2 regions of the Microbacterium sp. W1-4-2 genome follow, and region 2 is predicted to be linked to the other one. Evidence: riboswitches for the same ligand, from Rfam matches in the RefSeq annotation. Region 2 holds a riboswitch; the other holds the start of a gene.
What was found. Region 2 has a riboswitch for thiamine pyrophosphate ahead of thiM (hydroxyethylthiazole kinase). Riboswitches for the same ligand answer to the same signal wherever they lie in the genome.
Positions count from the first base shown of each region.

Region 1: linked by a shared signal. The riboswitch ahead of AC3RX0_RS08275 (ECF transporter S component) and the one ahead of thiM (hydroxyethylthiazole kinase) in region 2 are both predicted to bind thiamine pyrophosphate.

Region 1 is NZ_JBYRJC020000002.1:95,987-100,716, forward strand. It holds gene AC3RX0_RS08265 (energy-coupling factor transporter transmembrane component T family protein) at 20-802, opposite strand; gene AC3RX0_RS08270 (ABC transporter ATP-binding protein) at 799-2,283, opposite strand; gene AC3RX0_RS08275 (ECF transporter S component) at 2,292-2,930, opposite strand; TPP riboswitch at 2,923-3,031, opposite strand; gene AC3RX0_RS08280 (D-alanyl-D-alanine carboxypeptidase family protein) at 3,065-4,474, shown strand; gene AC3RX0_RS08285 (DnaJ domain-containing protein) at 4,497-4,730, opposite strand, start outside.
Region 2 is NZ_JBYRJC020000003.1:58,094-62,823, forward strand. It holds gene AC3RX0_RS12895 (bifunctional hydroxymethylpyrimidine kinase/phosphomethylpyrimidine kinase) at 32-1,519, opposite strand; gene thiE (thiamine phosphate synthase) at 1,516-2,172, opposite strand; gene thiM (hydroxyethylthiazole kinase) at 2,169-2,984, opposite strand; TPP riboswitch at 2,967-3,062, opposite strand; gene AC3RX0_RS12910 (Fe-S cluster assembly protein HesB) at 3,200-3,484, shown strand; gene AC3RX0_RS12915 (error-prone DNA polymerase) at 3,674-4,730, opposite strand, start outside.

The DNA of each region.
Region 1 (4,730 bases), on a different contig from region 2:
GGGCGGCGCAATCGTGCGGTCAGAGGGCCCAGACGAAGGTCCAGGTGCCGGCGGCGACGGCGGCGATGACGGATGCCGCGGCCACCGCGAACGCGATCGCCAGCAGCACCCCGTCCCGGGGGCGCAGCGCCGACGGCCGCGCCCACGTGCGTGCGCCGGGGGCGCCGAACCCGCGGGCCTCCATCGCGGTCGCGAGCTTCGTGCCGCGCCGGATCGCGAGCACGAACAGGGCGAAGGCCTGCCCGAAGAACCGGCGCATGCGTCCCGCGTCGGCCACTCCCCGGGCTCGGCGGGCCAGCGACAGCTCGCGCCAATCCTCGATGAGCAGCCCGACCAGCCGCAGCCCCGCCAGCGCCCCGACCACGAACCGCGCGGGCAGGTGCACGAGCTGCGACAGCCCGTCGGCGAGGTCGGTGGGGTCGGTGGTCGACAGCAGCACGATCGCCGGCAGCGAGATCGCCAGCACCCGCAGCAGGATCGCCAGGGCCAGCTGCAGCGACCCGTCGCTGACGTGCACGAGCCCCCACTGCAGGTACGTGTCGCCGGCCGCACGGCCGTACAGCACGGTCGCCGCACCCGCGAGCACGGCGGCCATCAGCAGGGGCCAGGCGCGCAGCCACAGCATCCGGGCCGACAGCCCCGACGACGGGATCAGCACGAGCACCAGCGCCAGAGTCACGCCGGCCGAGACGGGGTCGATCGACAGCAGCAGCGTGACGGTCGGCACCAGGGTGGCTGCGAGCTTGGCGACCGCGTTGAACGACGCGACGCGGGCCCGCGGGTCCACGGCGAAGACGCTCATCGGGCCGCTCCCGGCACCGCGACGCCGCCCAGACGCAGCTCGTCGTCGGCGAGCGCGTCGACGAGGTCCCGGTCGTGCGTGACGAACACCACCGAGGTGCCGGCATCCCGCACCTCGTCGATGAGATCGGCGAGCTCGCGCCAGGTGCGGGCGTCCTGCCCATAGGTCGGCTCGTCCAGCACGAGCACGCGCGGCCGGGTGGCGAGGGATGCCGCGACCGTCAGTCGCCGCTTCTCGCCGCCCGAGAGCGTGAACGGGTTCACGGCGGCCAGGCGTGTGAGGCGCAGCCGCTCGAGCAGCGGGTCGACCCGCGCGGTGACCTCGGCGTCGCCCATTCCGAGCGCGCGCGGGCCGACGGCGAGCTCGTCGCGCACGCGCCCGGTCAGCAGCTGATGCTCGGGCTCCTGGAAGACCATGCCGATGCGGGTCAGCAGCTGCCGCGACTTCCAGCGCACGGGCTCGGGCACGAGCCCTCCCCGCAGGTCGTCCGTCGCGGCGAGGATTCCGCCGGCCGGGTCCAGGAGTCCTGCGAGCGTCATCGCGAGGGTGGACTTGCCGGCGCCGTTCGGGCCGGTCACCGCGAGCGCGCGGCCGGATGCGACCGACAGCGAGATGCCGGATGCCGCGACCTGCGGCATCCGGTTCCCGAACGCACGGCGGCCCACCGCGAGGTCCGTCGCGTCGAGCAGGGCGAGTCCGGGGCCGCCGGGCCGCTCGCGCGACGAGCGCCACGGCTCGGCGCCCGGGACCCATACCCCGGCCGCGGAGAGGTCGCGGCCGTACCGGTCGAACACGTCGGCGGGTGCGCCGTCGGCCAGCAGCCCCGCCTCGCCGAGCACGATGACCCGGTCGACGTGGTCGACCCACAGGCCCACCCGGTGCTCGACGACCACGAGCGTCGCCCCGCTGGTCGCGCGCAGCACGGCGTCGCGCACCTCGATGGCCCCCGCGGGGTCGAGGTTCGCGGTGGGCTCGTCGAGCAGCACGAGTCCTGGCCGCATCGCGAGGACTCCGGCCAGGGCGAGGCGCTGCTTCTGTCCGCCCGACAGCTTCGCGGTCGGATGGTCGCGCCCGAGGCCGAGGCCCACCGCGGCGAGGGCCGCGTCCACTCGGCGCCAGATCTCGTCGCGGGGCACGGCGAGGTTCTCGCACGCGAACGCCACGTCGTCGCCGACGCGGGCGAGCACCACCTGCGCATCGGGGTCCTGCAGCACCAGGCCGCTTCTGCCGCGCGCAGCCTGCGGCGGCACGCCGTCGATGAGCAGCTCTCCGGTGCGTTCGCCGTCCTCTTCGTCGCCGAGCACGCCGGCAAGGCCCTGCATGAGCGTGGACTTGCCGGCGCCGCTCGCGCCCAGCAGCAGCACGCGCTGCCCCGCCGGGATGTCGAGGTCGAGCCCGGCCACCGCCCAGCGGCGGCGGCCGGCGTGGCGCCAGCCCCAGCCGCGGGCCGCGACCGCGGCGGGGCGAAGGGTCTCGGTCACGCCGCGCCTCAGGCGGCGTCGGGGTCGTCCGCCTCGTGCGCGCGGGCCTCGCGGCCGGCGCCGAAGCGGTCGAGCGCACCGGTGGCGGCGAGGGCCCGCACGATGAGCCACGACACGAGCCCGGCCACCACGACGCCCGACACGATCGCGGCGACGAAGTAGATGGACCGGTACTCGAACGACTGCGCGGCGATCGACGAGAAGTTGGTGTCGAGGATCGCGGTCGACAGCCCGGCGATCGCGCCCGAGACCAGCGCTCCCACGAGACGCCAGTTCGTGTAGAGCAGGATCGCGAAGCCGATCTCGGCGCCCAGGCCCTCGAACACGCCCCAGATGAACGTCTCGGGGCCCCACTGGGTGCCGACGGCCATCGAGACCACGGCGGCGACGACCTCGGTGTAGAACGCGGCGCCGGGCTTGCGGATGATGAGGCCGCCGAGCACGCCGGCGAACAGCCAGCCGCCGGCGAGCAGTCCGTCCAGGCCCGGCAGGAACGACAGCGCGGTCGACAGCGGGGTCCAGGCCTGCCCCCACAGCCAGAAGACGACGCCTGCGGCGACGCCGACGACGCTCGCCACGACGATGTCGACGACGCGCCACTGGAAGCGGCGGGCGGATGTCCTCGAGGCGGACACGGATGCGTGCATGATCTCTCCTTCCTGCGCTGGCATGACCCAGATCAGGTTCGACGGTCGAAGCGTGTTCGCTCCCTCTCAGCCCGGCACACCGGACTCCCGTGGTTGTACGGCTCATTATAAGCGCGGTCCGGTACCGTGGCGTGGTGACCTCCGCCGATACGACGCCCGGCCCTGCGGCCGATCCCGGCGTCGTCGACGGCACCGTCCTGACCGGCGACGGATCGCGCACGGTCGGCGCTCTGAACTGGTGGGACGGCTCGAGCCCGACCGCCACTGCGGCCGTGGCCGTGGCATCCAGCGACGTCACCTCGACCGCGACGCCGCTGCTGTCCGAGCGGCCGCGCCGGTCGGCGCTGCGCCCGGGCGTGCTGGTACCGCTCGGCATGGTCGTGCTGCTGTTCGTCGCGTACGGCGTGACCATGGGGGTCTGGCCGCTGACGGCCCTGCCTCCGACGGTCACGGCGACGTCGGTGACCGCACCCGCGGCAGCCGCGGCATCCCTCACCTGGCCCAGGGCCGGATCGGCGGCGGTCGCCGTCGACGGGGTCGGCACGACGATGGCCTCGGCCGGCGACCAGGTCACGATGGCGAGCATCACCAAGGTCGTCACGGCCTTGGTCGTGCTGGACCGGATGCCGCTGCAGGTCGGCCAGAGCGGGCCGGAGTTCCGGTTCACGTACGGCGACCGGGCCGAATACTGGCAGTTCCTGCGACGCAACGAGTCAGCGCTCGACGTGCCGGCCGGCGGCACGCTCACGCAGTACCAGCTGCTCGAGGGCATGCTGCTGGGCTCGGCGGGCAACTACGCCACCCGGCTCGCCTACAACCTGTGGCCGAGCCCGCGTGCATTCTCGGCGGCCGCCGAGGACTGGCTGAGCGCGCACGGGATCTCGGGGATCTCGATCACGGATCCGACCGGCATCGACCCCGGCAACACCGCGACACCCGCCGCTCTGGTGCGTCTGGCCGGGCTCGCCATGGACGATCCGGTGATCGCCGAGATCGTCGCGAAGAAGTCGGTGAAGCTGCCCGGCGCGGGGCTCGTGAAGAACACCAACAGCCTGATCGGCGACAAGGGCGTCGTGGGGCTGAAGACCGGCACCCTCGACGGCTACAACCTGCTGGTGAGCAAGGACGTCACGGTCGGCGGCACGACCGTGCGCATCGACGCCGTGACCCTCCACCAGCCCGACGAGAAGACCCGGACGGCGGCCACGCGGGCGCTGCTCGCGCAGGTCGAGAAGCAACTGGCGGCCACCCCGGGCCTTGCCGCCGGGACGAGGGTCGGCACCGTGCACACGTCGTGGGGCGAGTGGGTGCCGGTGGTGACCGCGGGCGACGCGACGGTCGCACTGTGGAACGGGGCGACCGCCACCGCGAAGGCGACGCTGAAGCTCGGCGACCATCGCGCGAAGGGCGACGTCGTCGGGTCGCTGACGGCGAAAGGGCCGGTGGATGCCGCGACCGTCGATGTGACCCTCACCCGCGACATCGACGGACCCGGCCTGTGGTGGCGGCTGACCCACCCGGTCGAGCTGCTCGGCATCGGCTGAGGCGCGCGGCCGCTCATGCGGCTCAGGCGAAGCGCAGCGTCTGGTTCAGGCGGGTGCGCACGTCGAAGATCTCGTTGCCGCCGATCTCGGGGGCGCCGGCGACGCCGCGGCGCAGCACGTTGGCGAGGGCGCCGCGAGCGGCCAGCACCGTGCGCACGCCGCGGACCTTGCCGAGCTCGTCGATCGCCTGCACGACGTCGTCGTCGGGCAGCACCACGATCGCGCCGCCGAACCGCACGTGCGCGCCGCGCGAGAT
Region 2 (4,730 bases):
GATCAGGGCGAGTCCGATCGCCGGCGGACGCCTAGCTGCGCACCCCCGCGGTCATCGTCATCGGTGCCGACATCGGCGCGGCGAAGAAGTCGTGCTCGTATCGCGCCGACCGCTCGAACGCCCGCCACATCCGCTCACGCGTGGTCGCGTCCGCGGCCGCGGCGCGGGCGGCGACGATCCGCACCGCCTCGCGGGCGCGCTCGGCGAACCCGGCGTCGCCGTACGCCCGCAGCCATTGGCCGTAGCGGTGCCCGGGGCGCGCGTGCGCGAGCAGCCGCTGCCCCACATCCTGGTAGATCCAGTAGCAGGGCAGCACGGCGGCGATGAGCTCGTCGTGATCGCCGCGCCCCGCGCACGCCAGCAGATGATCCAGATACGCGGTCGTGACCGGCGCGGGCTCGGCGCCGAACAGGTCCTCGGGTCCGCTCCACGCCGCGTGCAGCGCCGTCTCCGCAGCCAGCGTCTCGTGCGCCCCGTCGGCCCAGAACGCCTGCTCCGACGCGGACGAGGCCCGGGTGCTCGCCGCGGCGAGCACCCGCGAGTAGTCACGCAGGTACAGGGCGTCCTGCGCAAGATACCAGCGGAACCGCTCGGTCTCGAGAGTGCCGTCGGCCAGCTGCGTGACGAACGGCGACGCGTCGATCCGGCCGCGCAGCTCGCCGATCCGCTCCCACCAGTCCGCGGCGACCTCTTCGGGGGTCGGCGCCGCCGTCGCCCACAGTCGGGCGAAGTGCGAGACCGGGCCATGGCCGTGGCCGACCTGCAGGGCGTCGGCCGCTATCAGGCTCTCGGTCAGCCACTCCTTCGCCCAGCCGATCGCGTCGGCCCACGACTGGCCGCGGGCGCGGCGGGTCGCGACGGCCGAAGAGAGCGAGCACCCCGTGCCGTGCGTGTTCACGGTGGCCACGCGCGGCGCGGTGAACGTGGCGACCGGGCCCGTGGCATCCACCAGCGCGTCCGGCACGTCTTCGCCCGACAGGTGCCCGCCCTTGGCGAGGACGAGGATGCCGCAACCCGCCGCCAGGCGCTGCGCCTGCGCCAGGACCCCGGCCCAGGTCTCGGCCGGCTCGGAGCCGACGAGCACGGCGAGCTCGGGCACGTTCGGCGTGACCAGGTGCGCGTGCGTGAGCAGCTCGCGCAGCGCGGACTCGGCCGCCGCGTCCAGCAGCCGGTCGCCGCTGGTGGCGACCATGACCGGGTCGACCACGACCACCGGCGGGCGGACCTCGGCCAGCCACCGCGTCACCGCGTCGATCGTCGGCCGGTCGAACAGCATCCCGATCTTGACGGCGTCGATCTCGACGTCGTCGCTGACCGCGCGCAGCTGCGCGTCGAGGACGTCGATCGGCGGCACGTGGATGCTGCGCACCCCCGTCGTGTTCTGCGCGACGATCGCGGTGGTCACCGCCATGCCGTAGCCGTGACCGGCCGCGATGCTCTTCAGGTCGGCGTGCAGCCCTGCCCCGCCGGTCGGGTCGGTTCCCGCGATGCTGAGCACCCGAGGGATGCCGCGACTCACCGGGTGCCCCCGTCCCATGCGGCACGCAGCTCGGCGGCGGCCGCCCGCGGGTCGTCGGCGGCGCACACGGCCGAGACGACGGCGATGCCGCAGAACCCCGCCCGCCGCAGCGCGGCGGCGTCGCCGGCGCCGATGCCGCCGATCGCCACCGCCGGCAGGCTCACGAGCCGAGCCAGGCGCCCGGCCGCATCGACGCCGATCGGCGCCGGCGCGTCCGCTTTGGACGTCGTGGCGTGCACGGCACCGATCCCGACGTAGTCGATCCGCGCCGGATCGGCGGCGGCGTCGGCCAACTGGGCGGCGGTGGCCGCACTCAGCCCGATGACAGCGTCGCCGCCGACCAGCCCGCGGACGTCGACCGCGGTCAGGTCGCCCTGCCCGACATGGACGCCGTCCACCCGCACACCCCGGGCGCGCGCAGCGAGGTAGACATCGATCCGATCGTTGATCAGCAGCGCGACCCGATCGGGGAGGCGCTGCGCGAGCGCGGCGGTGAACGCCAGCACGTCGCGGGCCGGCGCGTTCTTCTCGCGCACCTGGACGGCACTCACGCCTCCGGCGACGGCTGCGGCCACGGCATCCGTCCGCTCTCGTCCGCCGCGACGCAGCTGCGCGCCGTCGGTGATCAGGTACAGCGAGAGGTCGGGGTTCACCGGATCCTCCCGTCGACGATGTCGTCGGCGGTCACGGCGTGCAGCTCGTCGATCAGCGCCACGGCGAACGACCCCGGGCCGGTCGACCGGGCCGCGGCGCGCTCGGCGGCCACGGCATACGCCGCGCTGGCGGCCACGGCCGCGCCCAACGGGTCGTCGGCGACGCCGGCGAACGCGCCGACGACACCGCCCAGCGCGCAGCCGGCGCCGGTCATCACGGTCAGCAGTGGGCTGCCGCCGGCGACCCGGACGATCCGGTCGCCGTCGGTGATCAGATCCACCTCGCCCGAGACCGCGACGACCGCGCCGGTGGTCTGCGCGAGGTCGACGGCGGCATCGCGCGCGGCGTCGGGACCGTCGACCGAGTCGACGCCCTGCCCTCCCGATCCGGCACCGGCGAGCGCGCGGATCTCGGAGCCGTTGCCGCGGATCACCGCCGGGCGGTGCGCGAGCAGCTCGCGGGCGAACTCGGTGCGCAGCGTCAGAACGCCGACGGCGACCGGGTCCAGCACCCAGGGGGTGCCGGCGATCGCGGCGGCAGTCACCGCCTCGCGCATGGCGGCCCGCTGCTCGGCGTTCGGCGTGCCGAGGTTGACGAGCACCGCCGAGGCCACCCGGGCGAGCTCGCCGGCCTCGGTGGGCACGTCGGCCATCGCGGGACTCGCGCCGATCGCGAGCAGAGCGTTGGCGACCAGGTTCACGGTGACCGGATTGGTCAGGCACTGCACGAGCGGGCGGTGCTCCCGCACCCGCGGCAGAAGACCGGCGGCCCGGTCGACGACATCAATGAGCGTGCGCGTCATGCGCGACATCCCTTCGCTAGTACGAGCTAGATCAGGTTCGACGGGTGTTCTCTCAGCCCTGAGCCCAGGGCACCCCGTGTCACGTGTTACCAGCCACTGTAGCCGCCCCCGCACAGGCCCCGATGCCCGTGTGAATCCCCTCACAAAGCGTCCAGGGGGTTGCATCGCGTGGCCGATCGCGGAATCGTGGCCGGTTCCGAGAGGACTTACGGAAGGAGAGCATCATGCTCACACTGACCGAGAACGCCGCCACCGCGGTGAAGACGATCGTCGCGCGCGGAGCGGATGCCGAGACCGCCGGGCTTCGCATCCACGGATCGGACGATCCCGCCCAGGGATTCGCGCTGACCCTCGCGGTCGCGCCGGAGACGAGCGACGAGATCGTCGACGAGTCGGGCGCTCGGGTGTTCCTGGACGCCGACGCCGCCACGGCGCTGGACGACCAGGTGCTGGACGCCGAGGTGGATGAGGCGGGTGCCGTGCACTTCGCCCTCGCCACGCAGCGCTGACGCGAGCACGATCCCGAGGGGGTTTCGGCCGACGGCCGGGACCCCCTCTTCGCGTCCGGCGACAGGCGGGCCACCCGAGTCCGCGCTCGCCACCGCGAAACGCAGGCGCGAACGCCGAACGAGACAGCGAACACCGACAAGACACGGCGAGCGCGCGGCCCCGGGCGCACAGTGCCCGACCGCGAGCGGCTACTGGAAGTCGCGGGAGCGGTGCGTCACGCCTACGCGCAGGTCCTCGAACGCGTCGGCCACGAGGTTCGTGACCCCTTCGACCGAGCGCTCCACGGTGCCGCGCACGATCAGCGCGGGCGAATCGCGCACCACGCGCCGGTAGCGCTGCCAGGCTCCCACCGAGCACACGATGTTGACGAGACCGAATTCGTCTTCAAGGTTCAAGAACGTGACACCGGATGCCGTGGCCGGCCGCTGCCGGTGCGTCACGAGTCCTGCGACCTCGATGCGACGCCCGGGTTCGTGCTGCCGCAGCCCGTTCGAGGTCAGCACGCCGCGCGCATCCAGCTGAGAGCGGAAGTGCGTCATCGGGTGGTCGTCGGTCGAGATGCCGGTCGCCCACAGGTCTGCTGCGAGCCGCTCGTAGCTCGACGGGTCGCCGAACAGCGGCGGCTGCACCGACACCATCGAGTCGGGCAGGAACTCGGCGCGGTCCTGCGCGGCGGAGCCGGCCAGCCAGATCGCCTCGCGGCGGCGCAGCCCCAGGCAGTCGAACGCCCCGGCGGTGGCCAGCGCCTCGAGCTGCGCCGTGTTCATCCCCACCCGCCGTACGAGGTCGCGCATGTCGCGGTAGCGCCCGTGCACGTCGCGTTCGGCGACGATCTTCTCGGCCAGCTCCTGTCCGATCCCCTTGACCGCGGCCAGGCCCAGCCGCACCTCGAACATCCCGTCGCGGCGATGTGCGGCGGATTCGTCCGGCGCGTCCCGATCGAACGGCCCGACCGGTGGCTGCTCGGGCTCGAGGCACGCGTCCCGGCCGGTGGGACCGGGTTCGCTCACGACCTCCATGACCGCGTGCACCCCCGACAGATGCAGGTCGGGGCGGCGCACCTCGACCCCGTGCCGCCGGGCGTCGGCGACCAGCGTCGCCGGCGAATAGAACCCCATGGGCTGGGCGCGCAGCAGCCCGGCCAGGAACGCAGCCGGATAGTGCAGCTTCAGCCACGAGCTGGCATAGACCAGCAGCGCGAACGACAGCGAATGCGACTCGGCGAACCCGAAGTTCGCGAACGCC